One region of the Pantoea sp. SGAir0175 genome, then DNA from elsewhere that is predicted to be linked to it. Evidence: predicted binding sites of a transcription regulator. Region 1 holds the regulator's gene; each other region holds the start of a gene.

The links. The regulator LexA, encoded in region 1, represses DNA repair genes until DNA is damaged. The targets are predictions, from matches to a motif close to TNCTGTATGTACATACAGNA.
Region 2: a site for LexA is predicted at 4,362-4,381, ahead of metR (HTH-type transcriptional regulator MetR). Genes of this name have one in related genera too.
Region 3: a site for LexA is predicted at 3,463-3,482, ahead of C1N56_RS08150 (DinI-like family protein). Genes of this name have one in related genera too.

Annotation. Positions count from the first base shown of each region.
Region 1 covers NZ_CP028081.1:3,730,897-3,738,337, reverse strand. The annotation lists gene plsB (glycerol-3-phosphate 1-O-acyltransferase PlsB) at 1-1,433, opposite strand, end outside; gene C1N56_RS17500 (diacylglycerol kinase) at 1,559-1,927, shown strand; gene lexA (transcriptional repressor LexA) at 2,033-2,647, shown strand; gene dinF (MATE family efflux transporter DinF) at 2,776-4,101, shown strand; gene C1N56_RS17485 (CsbD family protein) at 4,261-4,473, shown strand; gene zur (zinc uptake transcriptional repressor Zur) at 4,544-5,065, opposite strand; gene C1N56_RS17475 (conjugal transfer protein TraF) at 5,514-6,761, shown strand; gene dusA (tRNA dihydrouridine(20/20a) synthase DusA) at 6,852-7,441, shown strand, end outside.
Region 2 covers NZ_CP028081.1:3,873,343-3,880,783, forward strand. The annotation lists gene udp (uridine phosphorylase) at 1-723, opposite strand, end outside; gene C1N56_RS18110 (dienelactone hydrolase family protein) at 1,025-1,864, shown strand; gene metE (5-methyltetrahydropteroyltriglutamate--homocysteine S-methyltransferase) at 1,917-4,187, opposite strand; gene metR (HTH-type transcriptional regulator MetR) at 4,414-5,346, shown strand; gene C1N56_RS18125 (YehS family protein) at 5,437-5,919, shown strand; gene C1N56_RS18130 (carboxylate/amino acid/amine transporter) at 5,916-6,794, opposite strand; gene glpT (glycerol-3-phosphate transporter) at 7,200-7,441, shown strand, end outside.
Region 3 covers NZ_CP028081.1:1,773,138-1,780,578, forward strand. The annotation lists gene C1N56_RS08120 (S24 family peptidase) at 1-620, opposite strand, end outside; gene C1N56_RS08125 (hypothetical protein) at 762-1,151, shown strand; gene C1N56_RS08130 (hypothetical protein) at 1,132-1,461, shown strand; gene C1N56_RS08135 (hypothetical protein) at 1,544-2,068, shown strand; gene C1N56_RS08140 (acyltransferase) at 2,093-2,683, opposite strand; gene C1N56_RS08145 (hypothetical protein) at 2,903-3,169, shown strand; gene C1N56_RS08150 (DinI-like family protein) at 3,187-3,426, opposite strand; gene C1N56_RS08155 (DUF6388 family protein) at 3,764-4,087, opposite strand; gene C1N56_RS08160 (ABC transporter substrate-binding protein) at 4,160-5,452, opposite strand; gene C1N56_RS08165 (methyl-accepting chemotaxis protein) at 5,462-7,006, opposite strand; gene yedD (lipoprotein YedD) at 7,214-7,441, shown strand, end outside.

The DNA.
Region 1 (7,441 bases):
TTAACCAGCGACAGCGGCTCACCGAAGTTCACATAGCCCTGACCGAGGTTACGCAGCTTGCGCAGGCCGCGCACCATCTGCATGAAACCCTCTTTCTCTTTCGCGGCACCGCGCAGCTCTTTGGCATAAGTGCCGACTTCCATCACGTGCTCATAACCGATGTAGATCGGCACAAAGGTGATAGGACGGCTGCCGCCGCGCAGCAGCGCCTGTAACGTCATCGACAGCGTGCCGGTTTTCGGGTCGAGCAGACGGCCAGTACGTGAGCGCCCGCCCTCAACAAAATACTCAACCGAATAGCCGCGGCTGAACAGCTCGCCCAGATACTCGCGGAACACCGTGGAGTAGAGCTTGTTGCCTTTAAAGGTACGACGAATAAAGAAGGCACCGAGGCGACGGAAAATCGGTCCGGCTGGCCAGAAGTTGAGATTGATACCGGCAGCAATGTGCGGCGGCACCAGGCCCTGATGATAGAGCACGTAGGACAGCAGCAGATAATCCATGTGGCTGCGGTGGCATGGCACGTAAACAATTTCGTGACCATCCTGCGCCAGCTGGCGCACGCGTTCGCCGCCGTGCACGTTAATGCCCTGATAGAGTCGACTCCACAGCCAGCCCATCACACGGTCAGTCACGCGGATCGCTTCGTACGAGAAATCCGCCGCCACTTCTTCCATCATTTCGATGGCGTTCTGCTGGGCTTTTTCATGCGAAATCTTCTTGCTGCGCGCTTCGTCTTCAACCGCTTTCTCAATCGCTTTGGATTGCAGCAGCTTGTTGAACAAATCCTGGCGTGCCGGCAGACGCGGGCCGACGGCTGCCAGCCGCTGGCGGGCAAAATGAATGCGCGCGACACGTGCCAGCTTCTGCGCGATCGACTGATCGGTACCGTGTTCGGTGGCCATCTGACGCAGTGAAACTGTGGGTGAGAAACGGACAAAGCTGTCGCGACCGTGCCACAGGATGGCAAAGAACTTCTGTATACCGTTAAGAATACGCAGATGTGGCGTCGGTTCGCCCTGAATTTCACGGCCTGGCGCACGGCCAAACATCACGGAAACCGGCAGCATCTGTACGTCCAGCGCCGCATTGTTGCGGTGCAGATCGAGGTAGTCATGGAACAGCTTGACCGACTCCGGGTTCGCCACGAAATAGGGGAAGACGCGCGGCCCATCGTGAATAAATACGTGGCGCGGCAGCAGGGTGCCGTCAATCTCCAGCGGCGCCAGCGGATCCGGCAGATCGTGCTTCAGGCACTGTGCGCGTAGCGTGAGCAGGTCCGCCTTTGAATCATAAGGCAAAACATACATCACCGGACGGGTCGGATCGATACCGTGTTCCGAGATCGGATCGGTCGGAATGACCTTACTTTTTACCAAAATAGAGAGTGGTAAATTCAACAATTTGTAATAGAGTTTACGCCAACCTGACATAGACAACTTGAAGCCTCTTGTTAGCAAAGCGCGGCAAGCATACCAGAAAGTGCGGCGAAGATCTGTGGCTGTGCCACCTCGCGCGCCCAGACATTGACGTCAAAAACAGTTAAGGGTTCCACAACATGGCAAATAACGTCACCGGTTTCCTGAGAATCATTAAAGCCGCCGGTTATTCCTGGCAGGGGCTGCGCGCTGCCTGGCAGCATGAAGCCGCTTTTCGCCAGGAGGCGATTGCCGCACTGGTCGCGGTTGCCATCGCCTGCTGGCTGGATGTCGATGTCATCACGCGTGTGTTGCTGATTGGCTCGGTGGTGCTGGTGGTCATTGTTGAGATCCTTAATAGTGCCATCGAAGCCGTGGTGGACCGCATCGGTCAGGAGCGCCATCCGCTGGCGGGACGCGCCAAAGACATGGGCTCGGCGGCGGTACTGCTGGCTATCTTACTGGCTCTGTTTGTCTGGATCGCGCTGCTTTGGTCGCATTTGCGATAAACATTCCACATTCATCAAGCCGCTGATTTTTCCCTCTGTTTCGGTTTTCATTTCGCCAATACCTGTATATACTCACAGCGACTGTATAAACAACCAGGGGGCGGGATGAAAGCGTTAACCAGCAGGCAGCAACAGGTCTATGACCTGATTCGCGACCATATTAATCAGACCGGCATGCCGCCAACGCGTGCTGAAATTGCTTCGCAACTGGGCTTCCGCTCGCCTAACGCTGCTGAAGAGCACCTGAAAGCGCTGGCGCGTAAAGGTGTCATTGAAATCGTCTCCGGTGCATCGCGCGGTATCCGCCTGCTGATGGAAGAAGAGGCGAGTGAAGGGCTGCCACTGATCGGTCGCGTTGCCGCCGGTGAACCGCTGCTGGCGCAGGAACATATCGAAGCCCACTATCAGGTCGACGCCAACCTGTTCAAACCCTCTGCCGATTTCCTGCTGCGCGTCAGCGGTATGTCGATGAAAGATATCGGCATTATGGACGGCGATCTGCTCGCGGTGCATAAAACACAGGAAGTGCGCAATGGCCAGGTGGTGGTTGCGCGTATTGATGATGAAGTCACGGTGAAACGCTGGAAGAAGCAGGGCGCGATTGTCCAGCTGCTGCCGGAAAACAATGATTTCCAGCCGATTGTCGTGGATACCCGTGAACAGTCGCTGACCGTGGAAGGGCTGGCCGTAGGCATCGTGCGCAACGGCGAGTGGCTCTGAAACCCGGTTGATCTCCCCCGCTGCGGCGGCGCTCGCGCGCTGTCCGCAGTCTGCTCTAATCATACTTTTGTTCCCGGCCCGTAAGGCGCTCGCTCAGGCCGACCACCGTAACCCTCGGGATGGGGCTGATGCAGCTATTTTCCTCTTCTGATAAAGCGCTGTGGCGACTGGCGTTGCCAATGATCCTCTCCAATATCACCGTGCCGCTGCTCGGCGTGGTCGATACCGCCGTGATTGGCCATCTTGATAGCCCGATCTACCTCGGCGGCGTGGCCGTAGGCACCACGGCAACCAGCTTCATCTTTATGCTGCTGCTTTTTCTGCGTATGAGCACCACCGGTTTAACCGCGCAGGCCTTCGGGGCCGGCGATAAACAGGCACTGGCGCGCGCACTGATGCAGCCGCTGCTGATCGCCCTCGCCGCCGGGTTGCTGCTGGCGCTGCTGCGTTCTCCTGCCAGTAGTCTGGCGGCAACGCTGATGGGCGGCAGCGCGGAAGTCCAGCAGCAGGCGCAGATCTTCATTGAAATCCGCTGGCTGAGCGCACCGGCTACGCTGGCTAACCTGGTGATTCTCGGCTGGCTACTGGGCGTGCAGTATGCGCGTGCGCCGATGGTTCTGCTGATTGTCGGAAACCTGGTTAACATCCTGCTCGATCTGCTGCTGGTGCTGAAACTGCACTGGGGCGTTGCCGGTGCCGCCGCCGCCACGGCGCTGGCCGAATACGTGACGCTGGCAGTGGGATTATGGATGGTGGCGCGCGTGCTGAAACTGCGCGGTATCGATTTCAAACTGCTGAAAAACAGCTGGCGCGGTGACGCGGCGCGGTTATTTCGCCTTAATCGCGACATCATGCTGCGCTCGCTCATGCTGCAGATCTGCTTCGCCTCGCTGACCCTGCTGGGTGCACGCATCGGACCGGATGTGGTTGCGGTCAATGCGGTGCTGTTGATGTTCCTGACGTTTACTGCCTATGCGCTGGACGGCTTTGCTTACGCGGTGGAAGCCTGCTCGGGTGAAGCGGTAGGGGCAAAAGATCGCAGCCGGCTGCTGCTGATCTGGCATGCCGCCTGTCGCCAGGCGGGTATCGTTGCGCTGCTGTTTGCGCTTATTTATGCGCTCAGCGGGCCGCACATTGTTGCGCTGCTTACCTCGCTGCAGCCGCTGCGTGAGATGGCCGATCGCTTTCTGCTGTGGCAGGTGATTTTACCGCTGGTCGGCGTCTGGTGTTATCTGCTGGACGGCATGTTCATTGGCGCGACGCGCGGCCGCGAAATGCGTAACAGCATGATCATGGCAGCAGCCGGTTTCGGCATCACTTTGCTGACGCTGCCGTGGTTAGGGAATCACGGTTTATGGCTGGCGATCACGGTGTTTCTGGCGCTGCGCGGCCTGACGCTGGGATGGATGTGGCGCCGCCACTGGCAGCGTGACAGCTGGTTCAGCCAGCCATAAGCGCAGCGCAGGCACCAGAATAATCTGTAATTCCGTGCACAATCCGAAGCGGCAACTATAATTATCTCAAACGGCGCAGATAAGCAGCGCGTTATATGGTTATTTCCGGTATTACATGAGAAATACACCATCTCACTCAGGAAGACGTGGAGGATTGTTATGAACAAAGACGAAGCGAGCGGAAACTGGAAGCAGTTTAAAGGGAAGTTTAAAGAGAAATGGGGCAAGTTGACCGACGACGATTTGACCGTGATCGAAGGGAAACGCGATCAGCTGGTGGGTAAAATCCAGGAACGTTACGGTTACGCCAAAGATGAAGCTGAACGTGAATTGAAAGACTGGGAAAGTCAAAACAAAGATTACCGCTGGTAAGTCTCCCGCTTTAAGGATGATGCTCCTACCCGCTGATCGTTACGATCGGCCTGGCATACGGACGTGCCAGTTACCCTTTACGCACCTTCTTCTTAGTTTCCACTTCATGATCGTGCTGACAGCTACCCGGCTGCGTGCAGGCCGCCACTTCGGCACAGTTTTCACACAAGCCGTGCGCCTCAATAACGCTATGACGTAAGGTAAAACCTGCCTGATCGGCCAACCCGGCAATGATCTTTTCCACGCCGTGCGCGTGCTTCTCACTGACGGCGGCACAGTTGTCGCACACCAGCATCACCGATGTGTGCGCCGGCTCGTCGAAATGGTGGCACACCACATAACTGTTATTTGACTCCACCCGATGAATAAATCCCTGCTCCAGCAGGAAATCCAGCGCGCGATAAATAGTTGGTGGTTTCGCCTGGGGTTCACTGATGCGCAGCTGGTCCAGCAAATCGTAAGCGCTAATGGAACCGTTCTGCTCCGCCATCAGGCGCAGCACTTCTGCGCGCTGCGTAGTGAGGCGCACGCCACGGTCAAGGCACAGAGATTCAGCCTGCGTGAGCAGTTGTTCGGGCGTGAGGTTTGGCATAAGCATTCTCCAGGTGATGGGTGATGTTATTTTATCACACAAACTTTTACGCTGCTGCCATTGCTTTTTTACCTTATATCATCCAGGAAATGTCCGGCTTTCAGCCACTTATCTGCCGCGTTGCGTCCTGGTACCTCCTTCTGTTAAGCCATGCTTTTCCTTCCTGAGTTTTTTCTCACAGGTTAACCCATCTTTTTGCTTTGCAACTCACTGACTTAGTGGCTATGGTTCAAAAGGTTTTAAGTAATTTCTGGCATCAATTTAGCTGACGTTCATATTTCTGCATAAAACAACAGCAGAATGGTGCGGGCGTGACCAATTCTGCGAATAGCAATGCTAATTCCTTTCAATTCACAGCAATAAAGCGTTAGCCAGCGTTCAGAATAGGGCTAATAAACTATTCCGTCGTAGAGACAGTCCACGACAATTAAAAGGTGATGGCAGACTCATGGTGAAGACATTATTCAGACGCAAGAAAATTGCTTATGTTGTTGGTTTTAATGCGGTATTTTTTACCTCATCAGCATTTGCTGCTGGCACCTGGTACGATGCGCGTAACGATGCCATGGGGGGAACCGGTGTCGCTTCCTCAACCTGGAGCTCGGCAGTGCTGGCTAACCCGGCATTGATGACCAAAGCGCAGCCTGAAGATAACGTCAGCATCATTTTTCCTTCAGCCGGTGTGCAGATTACTGACAAAGACAAATTAGTGGATCGCGTAGACGAAATTACTGATACGGTGGACCGCTATCGTGACGTGATCAACAACATCACGCTGCCGGAGATCATCAATGGCGCGCCTCAGGTCAGAGCCGCGGCAGGTGATATGGCCAATCAGCTGCGCGATCTGCGCGGTGATAAAGCGAATGGCACCGCAGGCGTGGCGTTAGCCGTCAGCATTCCCAACGAGACCCTTCCTTTCGCCTTCATCACCAAAGCCTACGGCACGGCGCACATCCGCGCTAACGTAGTACAGAGCGATATTGATTATCTGGATCAGGTCGCAAATGGCCGCATTCCTTTGCCGGGCGACCAAAATAATCTGCGATCCAGCGCCAACGGCCTGGCTGCGCTGATCACCGATTACGGCGTCGCAATGGCACATGAGTTCACCATCGCCGGTCACCCGGTCTCCGTTGGCGTCACGCCGAAGCTGCAGAAAACCTGGCTGTATAACTACACCGCCAGCGTTTATAACTACGACAAGAATGATATTAACGACAGCCGCTATCGCAGCACCGATACCGGTTTCAACGTCGATGCCGGTATCGCTACCGACTTCGCGGAGAACTGGACCTTCGGCGTGACCGGGCAGAACCTGGTATCGCGCGATATCGACACCAAAGAGGTTAACGGCTATCGCGATACGTATCAGATTCGCCCGCTGGTAACTACCGGACTGGCGTGGAATCGCGGACCCTTTACCCTGACCGGCGATGTCGATCTGACCGAAACCAAACGTTTTAAATCGCAGGAGAGTAGTCAGTACGCTGGCGTGGGTGGTGAATATCGCGTGCTGGACTGGCTGGCGCTGCGTGCCGGCTATCGCGCGGATATGAAGTCGAATGACACCGATGTGTTTACGGCCGGTCTCGGCGTGTCGCCGTTCAACAATGCGGTGCATCTGGACCTGGCCGGTTCGGTCGGCAAAGACAATACCTGGGGCGCCATGGTGCAGCTCGGGTTTAACTTCTGACCACACGATGACGGGCGGCTGTGTCGCCCGTCACAGCTGTGATATCATTGCGCAGTTTCTCATCACTTAACTGCGGATTTACTGCGTTTCATGACCGATACATTCTCTTCGCAACGTTTCTCCATCGCCCCGATGCTGGACTGGACCGACCGTCACTGTCGCTATTTTCACCGTCAGCTGAGCGGCGACACGCTGCTGTACACCGAAATGGTGACCACCGGGGCCATCATCCACGGCAAAGGCGACTATCTGGCCTATAGCGAGGCGGAGCATCCGCTGGCGCTGCAGCTGGGCGGTAGCGATCCGGCTGCGCTGGCAACCTGTGCAAAGCTGGCAGAAGCGCGCGGATACGATGAGATCAACCTGAACGTCGGTTGTCCGTCCGATCGGGTACAGAACGGCCGTTTTGGCGCGTGCCTGATGGGTGAGGCGGCGCTGGTCGCGGACTGTATCAAAGCGATGCGCGATGTGGTCAGCATTCCGGTCACGGTGAAAACCCGCATCGGTATTGACGACCAGGATAGCTACGCCTTCCTGTGCGATTTTGTCGGCACCGTGGCGCAGCAGGGCGGTTGTGATACGTTCATTATTCATGCGCGTAAAGCGTGGCTATCGGGTCTCAGCCCGAAAGAGAACCGTGAAATTCCACCGCTCGACTATCCGCGCGTGTATCAGCTGAA
Region 2 (7,441 bases), 140 kb from region 1:
CGCATCGCTTTCTGTCTGCTTCATAGTGGCCGCATCCGGGATCTCTTTTTGCGTGCGATTCACGATGACGCCAGCCACCATGCCGGCACGCAGTCCCTGACTGGCGCACATGGTTAACAGTGTAGCGGATTCCATCTCATAGTTAAGCACGCCCATTTGCTGCCACTCTTTCATCGAGCCCTGGAAGCGGCTCACCACGCGTCCGGAGAAGGTGTCGTAGCGCTCCTGGCCAGGATAGAAGGTGTCTGACGAGGCGGTGACACCAATATGCGTGGTCGCACCGCAGGCTTCTGCCGCGGCCACCAGCGCGGTGGTACAGGCGAAGTCAGCCACCGCCGGGAATTCCATCGGCGCAAAGTGCAGGCTGGCACCGTCCAGACGGACCGAGGCGGTGGTCACCAGCACATCACCCACGTTGATGTGTGGCTGAATCGCGCCGGTGGTACCCACACGCAGGAAGGTACGCACGCCCAGCTGCGCCAGCTCTTCAACGGCGATAGAGGTGGACGGACCGCCAATACCGGTGGAACAGACAACCACCGGTTTGCCGTCGATCTCCGCCAGCCAGGTGGTGAATTCACGGTGCGACGCGAGGTGCTGAGGATTCTCCATCAGCGCCGCGATTTTCTTCACGCGCTCCGGATCGCCAGGAACAATCGCCAGCGTGGCTCCTTTCAAATCGGCTTTGGTGATGCCAAGGTGGAAAACGTCAGACTGGGCCATATCAGACTCCTGGAAGATAAGGGGGAATAAGCGCGCCACTTTACGTCAGCGGCCCGGATAAATATGTGACTGAATTCACTATCAATAATGAAAGTTACATTGAACTAAAAATATTGTGTGACTCTAATCACATATTAGCGGTCTGCTGCGCTGAATTGCTACAAGCGGTGCTGTGTAACCGTAAAAGGCAGTGTTAATAGAGAAGCAGATCAGGTTAACCATCCCTCGTACCCTACGCCAGCCTTGCCGTAAGGCCAGGCTATAGTTACGTGATTGCGCACTTGCTAGCACGGAGAGAACCATGAAAACCGAAGACAATATGGCACAAAAATCCGCCACCGACGGCTTTGCGCTAGCGGTGCAGCCCACCGCAGCCAGCACCATCATTACCGCCAGCGATGCCATTCACGCGGGCGAGACGTCCGTGCCGAGCCAGGGTGAGAACCTGCCGGCTTATTATGCTCGTCCGCAACAGTTTAGCGGCACGCTGCCGGTCGTGCTGGTGGTGCAGGAAATTTTCGGCGTGCACGAGCACATCCGCGATCTGTGCCGCCGTCTGGCACTGGAAGGCTATCTCGCCGTGGCGCCGGAGCTCTATTTCCGCGAAGGCGATCCCAACGATTACAACGATATCCCCACCCTGTTCAAAGAGCTGGTGAGCAAAGTGCCGGATTCGCAGGTACTGTCGGATCTCGACCACGTGGCCAACTGGGCGGCGCGCCACGGCGGCGATATCCGTCGTCTGGCGATCACCGGTTTCTGCTGGGGCGGTCGCATCAGCTGGTTGTTTGCCGCTCATAATCCGCAGGTGCGCGCCGCCGCCGCCTGGTACGGTCGTCTGGAGGGCGAGAAAACGCTGAAGCAGCAGAAACATCCTATTGATATTGCAGTGGATTTGAATGCACCGGTGCTGGGCCTGTACGGCGGCCAGGATGAAAGCATTCCACTGGAGAGTATCGATAAGATGCGCCAGGCCCTGCACGCGGCCAATGCCAAAGCCGAGATTGTGGTGTATCCGGAAGCTGGCCACGCCTTCAACGCCGACTATCGTCCGAGCTACCACGCCGATTCCGCACAGGATGGCTGGCAGCGCATGCTGGCGTGGTTTAAGCAGTATGGCGTCGCGCCGAACGCGGAATAAAAAAGGGGCGCCAGCGCGCCCCAACTCAACAACACAACGTATTATCCTGCCATCAAACGGTTTCGGCGCGCAGCTTCTGCGCCGCTTTCACCATGTTGGCCAGCGCCTGACGCGTTTCACTCCAGCCGCGCGTTTTCAGGCCACAGTCCGGGTTCACCCACAGGCGCTGCTGCGGAATACTCTGCGCCGCTTTGCGCAGCAGATCTTCCATCCACTCCACGCTCGGTACGTTGGGAGAGTGGATGTCATACACGCCCGGCCCGATTTCATTGGGATATTCAAACGCTTTAAACGCATCCAGCAGATCCATATCAGAACGTGAGGTTTCGATAGTGATCACGTCGGCGTCCAGCGCGGCGATCGAATCCATGATGTCGTTGAACTCGCAATAACACATGTGGGTGTGAATCTGCGTCTCGTCCTGCGCCACTGCAGCGTTGAGGCGGAACGCGTCCACCGCCCAGCGCAGGTAGGCTGCCCAGTCAGACTGATGCAGCGGCAAGCCTTCACGCAGCGCCGGTTCGTCAATCTGAATGATGCCGATACCGGCTTTTTCCAGGTCCTGCACTTCGTCGCGCAGCGCCAGCGCAATCTGTTTTGCGATGGTTTCGCGCGTCACGTCTTCCCGCGGGAACGACCAGCACAGGATGGTGACCGGTCCGGTCAGCATGCCCTTCACCGGTTTGTCGGTCAGCGACTGCGCATACTTTGCCCACTCGACGGTGATCGGCTGCGGGCGGCTGACGTCCCCGATGATCACCGGCGGCTTAACACAGCGCGAGCCGTAGCTCTGTACCCAGCCGTTCTGCGTGAAAACAAAGCCGTCGAGGTTTTCGCCGAAGTACTCCACCATGTCGTTACGCTCGGCTTCGCCATGCACCAGCACGTCGAGCCCCAGACGCTCCTGCTCCGCAATCGCCTGCCGGATGTGTTCCGCGATACCGGTGCGGTAGTGGCCGCCGTCAATGTTGCCTTTTTTGAAGTCGAGGCGCAGGCCGCGAATCTCGGTGGTCTGCGGGAAAGAACCGATGGTGGTGGTGGGCCACGCTGGCAGGTTAAAGCGCTGACGCTGCGCCTGAGCACGCACGGTGTAGCTGCTGTTGCGCTCAGTGTCTCTGGCCTGGATTTGCGCCAGACGCTGCGCCACGGCGGGGTTGTGCACGCGAGCAGAATTTGCCCGAGCGCGAATCGGCGCGCTCCAGGCGTGCAGCGCAGCGGCATCGTGCTGGTTCAGCGCCTGACTCAGCAGCGACAGCTCCGTGCACTTCTGTAACGCAAAGGCGAACCAGCTTTTGACCTCGTCGTCGAGGCGGGTTTCCACGCTCAGATCAATGGGGCTGTGCAGCAGCGAACAGGAGGAACCGATCCACAGCTGCTGACGCTGGCCGGTCAGCGGCTGCAGGCGCTCAAACCAGCGGGTGAGATCGGCGCGCCAGACGTTACGGCCATTGATCACCCCCAGCGACAGCAGCCAGTCCGCCGGGATCTGCTGGTTGAGCTGCTGAAGATCGTCTTTGCCGTGCACCAGGTCCACGTGCAGGCCCTGCACCGGCAGCGTTTTGATGACATCAAGATTCTGACCAATGCTGTCAAAGTAGGTGGTCAGCAGCAGTTTCACTTCGCCCTGTAGCGCATCGTACGCCGGTTTAAACGCCTCGCGCCACGCCTGCGGCAGTTCCAGCGCCAGCGCCGGCTCATCAATCTGCACCCATTCGATGCCGCGCTGATGCAGTTCAGCCAGCACCTGACGGTACACCGGCAGAATGGCCTGCAGCAGCGACAGGCGGTCAAAGGCGTCACCTTTCACCTTACCCAGCCACAAATAGGTCACCGGCCCCAGTAGCACCGGTTTGATGGTGTGGCCGAGCGCCAGCGCTTCATCCACCTCGTCCAGCAGTTGCGTCCAGCTGAGACGGAACTGCTGACCCTGGGTAAATTCCGGCACGATGTAGTGATAGTTGGTGTTAAACCATTTGGTCATCTCCGCCGCCGCCGCGGGCTCGCCGCTGGGCGCCCGACCGCGACCGATACGGAACAGGGTGTCGAGGTCAATCGAGCCGTCTTTATTCTGGTGCCGTGCCGGTACGTTACCGAGCAGCAGACTGGTGGTCAGCACGTGATCGTACCAGGCAAAATCGCCGACCGGCAGCAGATCAACACCGGCGTCTTTCTGCTGCTGCCAGTGACGGGCGCGCAGTTCACGACCCACCGCCAGCAGTTCGTCCTGTGAGCTGTTCCCGGCCCAGTAGCTTTCCTGCGCTTTTTTCAGTTCGCGGCGCAGTCCGACGCGAGGGAAACCGAGAGTATGGTTCAGAATGGTCATGTGAGATTCTCCAGAAGTTGTTCGCTGTGCGACAGTCGCAGCAACCGATTTACGTTCATCCAGCGGGCAATCCTGCCGTGCGCTGAGCGTGTTAGCTGGACAAAGGTAAAGTGGCCGTCGCGTCTGACTGAGATGTTTAGCCGTCCAGATGTTTACACCGCTATAATCTGCGGGTACTGTATGTGTCTCAAGCGCAATTTGTTCAATCTCGATGTGAAGGACTCTCATGATCGAACTCAAACACCTGCGGACGCTGCAGGCGTTACGGCACACCGGCTCGCTGGCTGCCGCCGCCGCCCAGCTTCATCAGACGCAATCGGCGTTGTCTCACCAGTTCAGCGACCTGGAACAGCGGCTGGGCTTTCGGCTGTTCGTGCGTAAGAGCCAGCCGCTCCGTTTTACGCCGCAGGGAGAGATTCTGTTGCAGCTGGCGGAGCAGATTCTGCCGCAGATCCAGCAGGCGCTGCAGGCCTGTCATGAGCCGCATCAGACCACGTTGCGCATCGCTATCGAATGCCACAGCTGCATCCAGTGGCTGACGCCGGCCCTGAACAATTTCCGTCAGAGCTGGCCGCAGGTAGTGATGGACTTCAAATCCGGCGTGACCTTTGATCCGCAGCCGGCGCTGCAGCAGGGCGAACTGGACGTGGTGCTGACGTCCGATATTCTGCCGCGCAGCGGTTTGTTCTATGCGCCGATGTTTGATTTTGAGGTGCGGCTGGTGCTGGCGCCGGATCACCGTCTGGCGCAACTGGCTCACATCACGCCGGAAGATTTGGCCGATGAGGTGCTGATGATCTATCCGGTACAGCGTCAGCGGCTGGACGTGTGGCGTAACTTCTTACAGCCAGCCGGCGTCAGCCCGGCGCTGAAGAGCGTGGATAATACGCTGCTGCTGATCCAGATGGTGTCGGCCGGCATGGGCATTGCCGCGCTGCCGCACTGGGTGGTAGAGAGCTTTGAGCACCAGGGGCTGGTGGTGACGCGCACGCTGGGCGACGGATTGTGGAGCCGTTTATACGCGGCGATGCGCGACGGCGAGCAGCGGCAGCCGGTGCTGGAGGCCTTTGTGCGCTTTGCCCGTCAGCACGCCTGCGAGCACCTGCCTTACGTGCGCGATGCCTCGCGCCCCGGTTCCCTGCAGCCGGTCTCGTCCTGATGCCGCGGGCGGCCAATGTCGCCCGTGCTGTTATCCCCGCCCTGCCTGCTCTATAATGCGCCGCCTTAACCGCTACCGGAGAGTTTCACCATGACCAATAACGATGTGCTGCGCAGCGTGCGCTATATGCTGGATTTGAGCGACAGCAAAGTGGTGGAGATTTTTGCGCTGGCGGGCAGTGAAGTACCGCGTGAAGATGTGCAGGCGTGGCTGAAGAAAGATGACGATGAGGCGTTTCGTAAACTGCCGGATGTGCTGATGGGTTACTTCCTCAACGGTCTGATTTTCTACCGTCGCGGCAAAAGCGAAGACGCGCCGGCCCCGTCGGTTGAGCGCCGCATGAACAATAATATCTTTCTCAAGAAGTTACGCATCGCCTTCGCGCTGAAAACCACCGATATCCCGGATATCTTATTGAAGGCTAACTTCAAGGTGTCACAGGCTGAAATCGGCGCGATTTTCCGCAACCCGGATCATAAAAATTATCGCGAGTGCGGTGACCAGATTCTGCGTAACTTCCTGAAAGGTTTAACGCTGATTCAGCGGCCATCGACACCCGCGAAAAAAAGCTAAGCGCCTGAACTGCCGCTTTTGGCCGTGTGTCCCAGTACCCAGCGTTTATGCACGTACAGGGACGCAAAAATCACTATCGCCCCGGCGATAAAGCTTGGCCAGTGCGGCTTCTCCTGCCAGATCGCCAGGTTCACCAGTAATCCTGCCGGCACGTGCATGTTGTTCATAATGCCCAGCGTCCCGGCATCGACCTGGGTCGCGCCGTAGTTCCACATGAAGTAACCCAGTCCGGATGCGACCACGCCCAGCCACACCAGCACGCTCCACTGCAGCGTGGTGGTCGGCAGCTTGTGCGGATTGCCCCAGATGCACCAGGCGATCACCGCGATCAGCACTGCGCCGAGATAGAACCACGAGAACGCGGTGTGCTGCGGCATCGGACGGACTTCCTGCAGGCGCTTATAGCCCACCATGCCAATCGCAAAGCAGATGTTGGCCGCCTGCACCAGCAGCAGTCCGAACCAGAAATCATCGCTGACTTTGTCGTAGCGGATAATGGCCGCACCGAGCACCGCCAGCAGCGCGCTAAAGGCATAGCCAATGCGCAGCGGGCGCTTGCTGAGCAGGTCATAAATCAGTGTGACATACAGCGGCGTCATCACCGTAAACAGCAGGAATTCCGGCACGCTGAGATAGAGATAAGCCTCGAAGCTGATCAGATACATGATGCCTAATTGCAGCATGCCCACCAGCATATAGAGCAGCAACGTTGAGGCGCGGTAACCGCGCCAGCGCAGAAACGGCAGAAAGACCAGCGCCGCCAGGCCTAAACGCATCAGCACCGAGAACCAGGTATCCACCTGCCCCGCCAGATACTCCCCGATTAAACTAAAAGAAAAAGCCCACAGAATGGTGGTAACGATCAGCAACAGCACGGTTATGCATCCTAAAGTTCAACACTGGCGCTAGTGTAAACAAACTACAGCGCGCTGGCGGGACAATCTGGTTGACATGTGATGAAATTAAACACGATCGCATCTTCGCTGCCCGGTCAGCAGGCACGCGTCCGCATGGCGGGTTAACCGGCGGGCGGCGATTTTTATGAGGCGGCGCGCCGTTTTCTCTGGCACAAATGCGCGAAATCCAACATTTACTGGTTTATATCGCTCTTTATTGTCATAAAACTGTAACATATGTGTCACACGTCACAGTAACTGCGCGTAACCATCACTATTCTGTGCGCGAAATGGAAAGGTTGCTTTCTGTTCGCTGTCGTACTTTGTTTTTGCCCCAACCTGCTGGGAATCGATAACTATATTGCGCCCTGGAGGGCCATTCTGATGTTGAGTATTTTTAAACCTGCACCACACCAGCCCCAGGTGGCGGACGATCGCGTCGATCCGCTCTATCGTCGTCTGCGCTGGCAGATCTTCTTCGGCATTTTCTTTGGCTACGCCGCCTATTATCTGGTGCGCAAAAACTTTGCGCTGGCGATGCCTTACCTGGTCGAACAGGGCTTTTCCCGCGGCGACCTTGGCTTTGCCCTCTCCGGCATCTCCATCGCCTACGGTTTTTCCAAATT
Region 3 (7,441 bases), 2.0 Mb from region 1:
CGCCGCATTTCTACCAGCGTGCCAATCAGTTCCAGCGTACTTTTCTGACTCTGCTGCACGGGAAAATCTTCGTTCAGCGGCCGTAACGAGAAAATTTGCTCGTCGTGCATCCGAATAATTCGCACCATCGCGGCGTCATCTACCCGCGCCAGCACCACATCACCCGGCTGGGGCACGCGTTGCGGATCAAAGATCAACCGGTCGCCGGCGCGATACGCCGGGTTCATGGCGTCATCTTCCAGCGTTACCGCCAGCGCACTGTCGCTCAGTGCTTCGTCACTGTAAAGAAAGCGGACGGCCTGCTGCTGCCACTGCAGTCGCTGCTCATCCAGCCAGTCCGCGGCCTGCACCAGCGTGACCAGCGGCACGGCAGTGAGAGCGGGGGAAGCGTGCGTACTGGCAAACGGCTGGCCGTCGCCATCAATAATCCACGCCGCGCTACACTGCAGCAACTCCGCCAGCCGCAGCAGATGCTCACCACGCGGCACCGTCTCTTCTTTCTCCCACTGCGAAACCGCAACGTGCGACACGCCAATGCCATTGGCCAGCGCCTGCTGCGTTAATTTCAGTGCCTTACGGCGCTGGCGAATGCGCTCACCACCAGATTCTTTTTTCATCATCTTGACAACTCCTCCAGGCTTGACTTAAGTATACTTAAAATCATTATTTAAAGTAAACTTAAATATGCCGCTGGCCGTGATACTGGCGAGGGAGGTCAGCGGGGTGTCCGGCTAACCCTCGCCAGGTGAGAGAGGTAGGGCATGGAGAGTAGTTTGGTCACCAGCGTAGGCGCACTGCTGCTTGGCGGTGGCGCGGCAGCGGTGTTCTGGAAACCCCTGATGGCGGGGATCGCGTCAATCGTCACCAGCAATCGCGCGGGCGGCGAGATCATCACCAGCTACAAAGAGCAGGTGCTGCTTCTCAAGGAGAGCCATGCGCTGATGCGCCAGGAAAACGATGAACTGCGTATCCGTCACGACAAAAACCTGCGGCGTATCTCATCGCTGGAGACCGATCTGCGTTTGATCAAGAACGCACTCGGTATCCTGCTGGCGACCACCGAAGCCGAGCACAGCGATAAGTTTCGCAGCCAGATTAATCAATTGATCACCACTCTGGAGGAGAACCGCGATGGTGCAGATAAACAGTGAACTGCTGGTGCGAAGCCACCGCCGTCATTTGATGCTGGGTGGCCTGCTGATGCTGTTATCGCTGCTGTGTGTGGCGATGACCATTCTGTTTCTTTACGTCAATAACGACGCCAACCGGCGCGTGGAGGAGATTCGCCAGCAGTACCGGGCGATCTCTGATCGACGCGAAGCAAAGGTCGCCGAACTGACCAGCCAGCTGGTTGAGCTGCAGAAAAAGCTGGATGCCCAGCCGCCGCGCAGCACCAGCCACACCTCAACGCCCTCCACGCCGCCGGCCGGTCAGCAAACCGCGCCACAGCCGCGGCGCTAAGGAGGACCTGATGCGTATTACTGAGCGGATCGCAGTCCGTTTGCAGCAACTGCGGTCTTTATTTAGCAATAAGGAGAAAATTATGAGCGATCAAACTGTCATCAACCCAACCAGCGCTGCGGCGCAACAGGAATTGTCACCGCTGGAGAGTTTTGCCAACGAAACGGCCAGCGCGCCGGCTGCCGCTGACAGCGCAGCTGACAGCGTTGCCCAGCCAGCGACGCCGCCGGCAGCCGCAACGCCGGTAGTCGCAACGCCAGCTGCGCAACCGGCAGCGCCCGCCAGCGCTGAGCAACCGTTTCATGCGGATGCTCCGGTCGATCTCGATCAGCAGCTGGCAACGCAGGATACGCTGGCGAACGGCTCGGCCAGCGCAGGCGCCTCGGCGGCCGCCACGCCTGGTGTGCGCAACGCGCAGGCCACCGCACCGGTTGTTGCCCCCGACACGCCGGCTGCTGCGATCGCCGCCAGCGATGCGGTGGCGCAGGATATCAGCGCCGGGGTGAAGGACTTTGTCCAGGCCTTCAGCTTTGTTGAACAGGGCGTGCTGAAGCTGGGCAGCGCCGCAAAGGATGAACTTATTGCGCTGGCGAAGAAGTATCTGTAATTCAGACGGGCAGGGATGCCCTGATCACCTGTTCGGTCGCGTGATCTGCTTTTCCAGTTCCAGCGGGTTTCGCTGCCGGCTGTTAATCTTTTTAGCGGGCGAGCCGAAGTAGATCGACCACGCTTCGGTATCGCGCGTTATCAGTGAATTTGCGCCTACCGCCGTTCCCTCTGCCAGCGTAAGGCCTGGCATAATAATGGATTGCGAACCGACGATAACATGTCGGCCCAGCACCACTTTCCCCGAGGTGACGCCGGTCAGGTGGGCAGGCACGGTGGGATTGGTCATGAATTCCCCACTGTAGTCATCACTTTTCGAGTAGATTTTTACGCCCTGCGAAAGCCCCGAGAAATCCTCCATTTCCACACCGGCACCTGCCAGTATGGCGCAGTAACCGCCAATATGAATGTAGGAGCCAAGCGTCAGATACCCATCGCCGGCAGCCACGAGGGTCGAGAATCCGTCGATGCGCACGTGATCGCCAAGAGTGATATTGTGCAGGCCAATAATGGTGCAATTTTTGGCCACCATGACCTGCCTGCCGACGTGTTTGAAGCCGAAACTATTCAGCTCATGTTCGGTGTAATAACCAGGATTGAAAGGTTCAGTCGACACAGTGCATTCTCCGGATGATCGGGGCTGGTGTGCCATTATAGGTGTGAAGGCAACAGTCTGTAGCGGAAGAAAAGCGCTAAATCTGACTTCAATTCATCGCAATCAGCCACGAATGGAGACTAAGTTAAGATAATTCTGCAGGCGGCTTCGCTATTATCTGCTAACTTTAATTGCTCAGGCGTTATTTTAACTGGCTTTATCAGCAAAAAGGAAAATAGCATGAGTGATACAGAGGCAATCAAAACCAAAACTGACTACCTGCGTGATGTCACCTCACAGCTAAAAGAGATGCGTCACTATGCGCAGACCAACACTGAGACGCTTTCCAGCCACTGGCTGGCCTTTGATGCCGGGGAGTATAAGGATAAAGAGTACGCCACGCGTTTTGATACGCTGATCAACAAGCAGGGACAGCTGCTGGATGATATCGATCAGGCGATTCAGGATCTGGAAATCGCCATCAATCACAGCGAGCAGGAAAGCTAAGCGCGGCAACTGGTGGCCTAATCGGCCACCAGCCACATCTCGGCTTCATCGAACATCTCTTCAACAATACGCGCAATTGTCGCCTTGTCGTTTTTACTCATATCGGTTTCGATGGCGTTACGCTCCATCGGCTTAACTCGCACTTCCAGATCCGGAAACACGCGCTGCACGCGTTTCTCCAGCTCCTGCAAAATCATTTCGCGCGCGCCCGGTAAACCGGCTACGTTGCGCTTGTCGTAAATCAGCTCCACAAACATCAGGGCATTCCAGTAATCAAAGTGGGAGCGTCATATTACTGTAAATAAAACCAGTGACAAGCGGCAGGGCGGCAATTATTTTCATGGGGGTGAAACAGCGCGGAGTAAAGTTGCAACGACAGGGGAACAAAGCGGGCAAAAGCAGAGGGTGCACGCAAAAAATCGAACCTCTGGAGGTGGAAATCCAGCAACACCTCCAGAGGCGGTGCAATAGCACCTTTCGTTCAAGGACAATCGACGACAGTCGTCGTGAGTATTAAGTTATACAACTTTTCCCATCTTGTACAACTTTTTCCCCGGAAATTTCTCTCCGATCGCCTTTTTATCAGTGCATTGCTTATAACTCGTTCTTAATACAGAACTCTTCCCACGTCATACCCAGCGCTTCCGCGTGAGATTTCAGATAGGTTTCAATCGCTTGTGCAGCAACTGCTTTATCCGGTTCCGCCAGCTGGATGGAGAACAGCATGCCGTCGAGCTTCTTCTGACGCAGAAACGCGGCATAGATGCGCTCGGCGTGCCACGCGCGCAGTTCACGCAGGGACATATTGGCGGCGCGCGCATCACTCTCACTCAGTTCATCCAGCGCGGACTGAAAATCAGGGTGGGCGGTGAAAAACAGGCTGCGGGCCTGGGCGTAATACTCTTCAGGGGTTTTCATTCGGGGTTCCTGCCGGTCAAATTGCGCGTTAGTGTAACCCGCACACGGCGACTTGTCAGGAACCCCGAATGTTTACTGCTGTGCGGCCTGCAGGCGCGTCACGTCCTGCTGATTTTTTTCCAGCGTTTGGTCCACCGTCAGCTTGCCCTGCAGCAGCGCCGCCAGATTCTGCCCGACGGCGTTACCCATCTGATCAAAGCCAGCAATACTGACGTACTGCACACCGGTGTAAGGTACGGTGTTCAATGTCGGTTGATCGACGGTGGCGGATTCAATCGCGCTGCGCACCTGAGCGGCGTAAGGCGCCAGGCGCTGGTAGTTTGGCTGCTGGTAGGTGGAGTTGCGGCTGCCGGGTGGCACCGCTCCCCAGCCGACGGTATCCGCGACCTGCTGAATATACTGCCGCGAGGTCGCCCAGCTGATGAAGTCCACGGCGGCGGCGCGCTGCGGTGAGTTAGCCGGTACCGCCAGCGCCCACGACCACAGCCAGTGCGAGCCGTTGCGCGTAATGCCGCCCGGCGCCGGCGCAAACGCCAGCTTGTCCGCTACCAGCGAGATCTGCGGGTTAATCAGCAGCCCGGCGGCGACGGTACTGTCGATCCACATCGCGCATTTTCCCTGTGCGGTAAGACGCAGGATCTGGCCAAAGCTATTGCTGGCCGTATCCGGCGGACCGTCCTGTTTCACCATCGCCAGATAATCGGTCAATACCTCACGCCACTCTGGCGAATTCAGCGTCGGCTGCCAGCGATCGTCAAACCACTGCGCACCATAGGCGTTGGCCATGGTGGTGAGCAGGGCCACGTTATCGCCCCAGCCGGGCTGGCCGCGCAGGCACAGGCCATAGATACCGTGCTGAGGATCGGTGAGTTTCGCCGCAAAATTTTTGATGTCGGTCCAGTCGGGATCGTCTGGCATGGTCAGCCCTTTCGCCGCAAACAGATCTTTGCGGTAATAGGTCATGCTGCTTTCCCCGTAAAACGGTAGCGCGTACAGCGTTTGCTGCCAGGATAGTGCTTTGCGCACCGGCGTCAGCAGATCGTCGCTGTCATACTCTGGCGGCAGGTTATTGAGCGGCGCCAGCCAGCCTTTTTTACCCCACAGCGGCGCTTCATAGGTACCCACGGTAATCACATCAAATTTTGCGTCACCGCTGTTCATGGCTGCCAGCACCGCCTGGCGCAGGGCGCCATCATCCATCACGTGCCATTGAAGTTTCACGTCCGGATGCTGCTGTTCGTAACGGCTCGACAGCTGCTGCATGATAGTCATGTCACCATTGGCAATGGTGGCGATATTGAGCGTGGTGGCGGCCTGGCTGAGCAGCGGCAGCGCGGCCAGCAGCGCGATTATGGTACGCTTCATGGCGGCTCCTTATGGCTGCTGCAGGCGGAAGAATGCCATTTTTTCCACCAGCAAACCGGCATGCTGGCTCACCGTCTGGCTGGCCGCGCTGGCCTGCTGCACCAGCGATGCATTCTGCTGGGTGGCGCCGTCCATCTGGATTACCGCGGTGTTCACCTGCTCAATGCCGCTGGATTGCTGGCGGCTGGCCACAGCGATCTCGCCAACGATATCCACCATGCGCGCCACGCCGTGGTTGATGTCGTTAAGCATCTCGCCAGAGCGCTGCACCAGCGCGCTGCCGGCTTCGACTTTACCTACGCTGGCATCGATCAGCGCCTTGATCTCCTGTGCGGCACCGGCCGAACGCTGCGCCAGCTGTCGCACCTCTGACGCCACCACCGCGAAGCCGCGTCCCTGTTCCCCGGCGCGCGCCGCTTCTACCGCCGCATTCAGTGCCAGCAGGTTGGTCTGGAAGGCGATTTCATCAATCACGCGGTTGATATCCGCGATGCGCTTGCTGGAGGATTCTATCTCCTCCATCGCACTCACCGCGTCGCGCAGTACACCGCTGCCGCGCTCGGCCTGATGGCGCACATCGCTTGCCAGCTCGTTGGCCTGCGCGGCGTTGTCCGCGTTGTGTTTCACCGTGGCGGTCATCTGCTCCATACTGGCCGCAGTCTGCTCCAGCGAACTGGCCTGCGCATGGGTGCGCTCCGACAGATCGTCGTTGCCATCCGCCATCTGGCGTGCCGCATCGCTCAGTGCATGGGCACTTTCGCCCACCTCGCGCACGATCTCCGCCAGCCGCACATCCATGCGCAGCAGCGCCTGCATCAGTTCCCCCATCTCATCGCGCGTTACCGTACCGATACGGTGATTGAGCTCGCCGCCGGCAATGGCATCCGCCAGCTCGCGCGCCTGGGCGATGGAACGGTTAATCGAGCGGATCAGCAGCCAGCCGGAGACCAGCGCCAGGCTCAGACCCAACAGCAGGATGGCGAACAGGCTATTGCGTGCCAGCAGGTAGTCGCGGTTGCCTTGTTGCCAGGCCGTCTGCGCATGCTGGCGCATCAGCGTATCCAGCTGATCGATATCCTGCTGCAGCAACTGGCTGCCGCTGCGCAGGCGGGTTTCGATCACCACCAGTGCGGCGGACGGGTTACCGCCTTTCAGCAGCTCACCGGCTTCGTGCAGCGCACCCTGCCAGCCGTCGAGATGGGTCAGGAAGCGCTGGCTCAGCGGTTTGGTCTGCGCATCAAACGCCAGCTGCTGCCAGGTATGGCGATCGGCGTTGATTTGCTGACCGTACTGCGCAATGCGTGCCAGGCGTTTTTCCACTTCACTGCTGTCGGTCCAGTAGCGCAGCGCATCGAACAGGGTAGCGGATTGCTCCTGCACCATGCGGTACAGGCGTGAAGAGTATTGCAGCGGGAGCAGCTCGTTCTGATAGGCATTTTGCGCGCGCTGATCGGCAGCGCGCAGGCCGATAATTCCCCAGACGGCAGCAATAATCAGTAACAGGCACAGCAGGCTGACAATCGCAGCCAGACGTGCGCGAAGGGTCAATCGCATAACAGCGTTCTCCGAAACCAGGGTGAGTAAGTCGTCAATATTGTTATGGGTGCAGGTGCTTTAGACTTCACATCAGGTTATCGGCGAAGAGTTGAACAGCTTGAGGGCGCCGGAGAAAGAGAAGGGGGAATCCACCGCAGATACCTTGCGTCACGCCGGGAAAACATTATAACGTAGCCGCCATTGATGCGAGTGTAGGGACCGAAGATGAAAAAGTGGATGGTACTGGCCGCGCTGGCGCTGAGCGGCTGTGCGCAAATCAACAGTTATGACGAAGCGGTAAAAACCCCGGCACCGCTGGAGCTGCAGGGTAACTGGCAGACGATGGGACCGCAGAGCAAGCTGATCAGCAGCGAGGCTATGGCCAGCCTGATCGTCAGCGCTGATGGCACTACCCTTGACTGCCGCCAGTGGCAGCGGGTGATTGCCAAACCG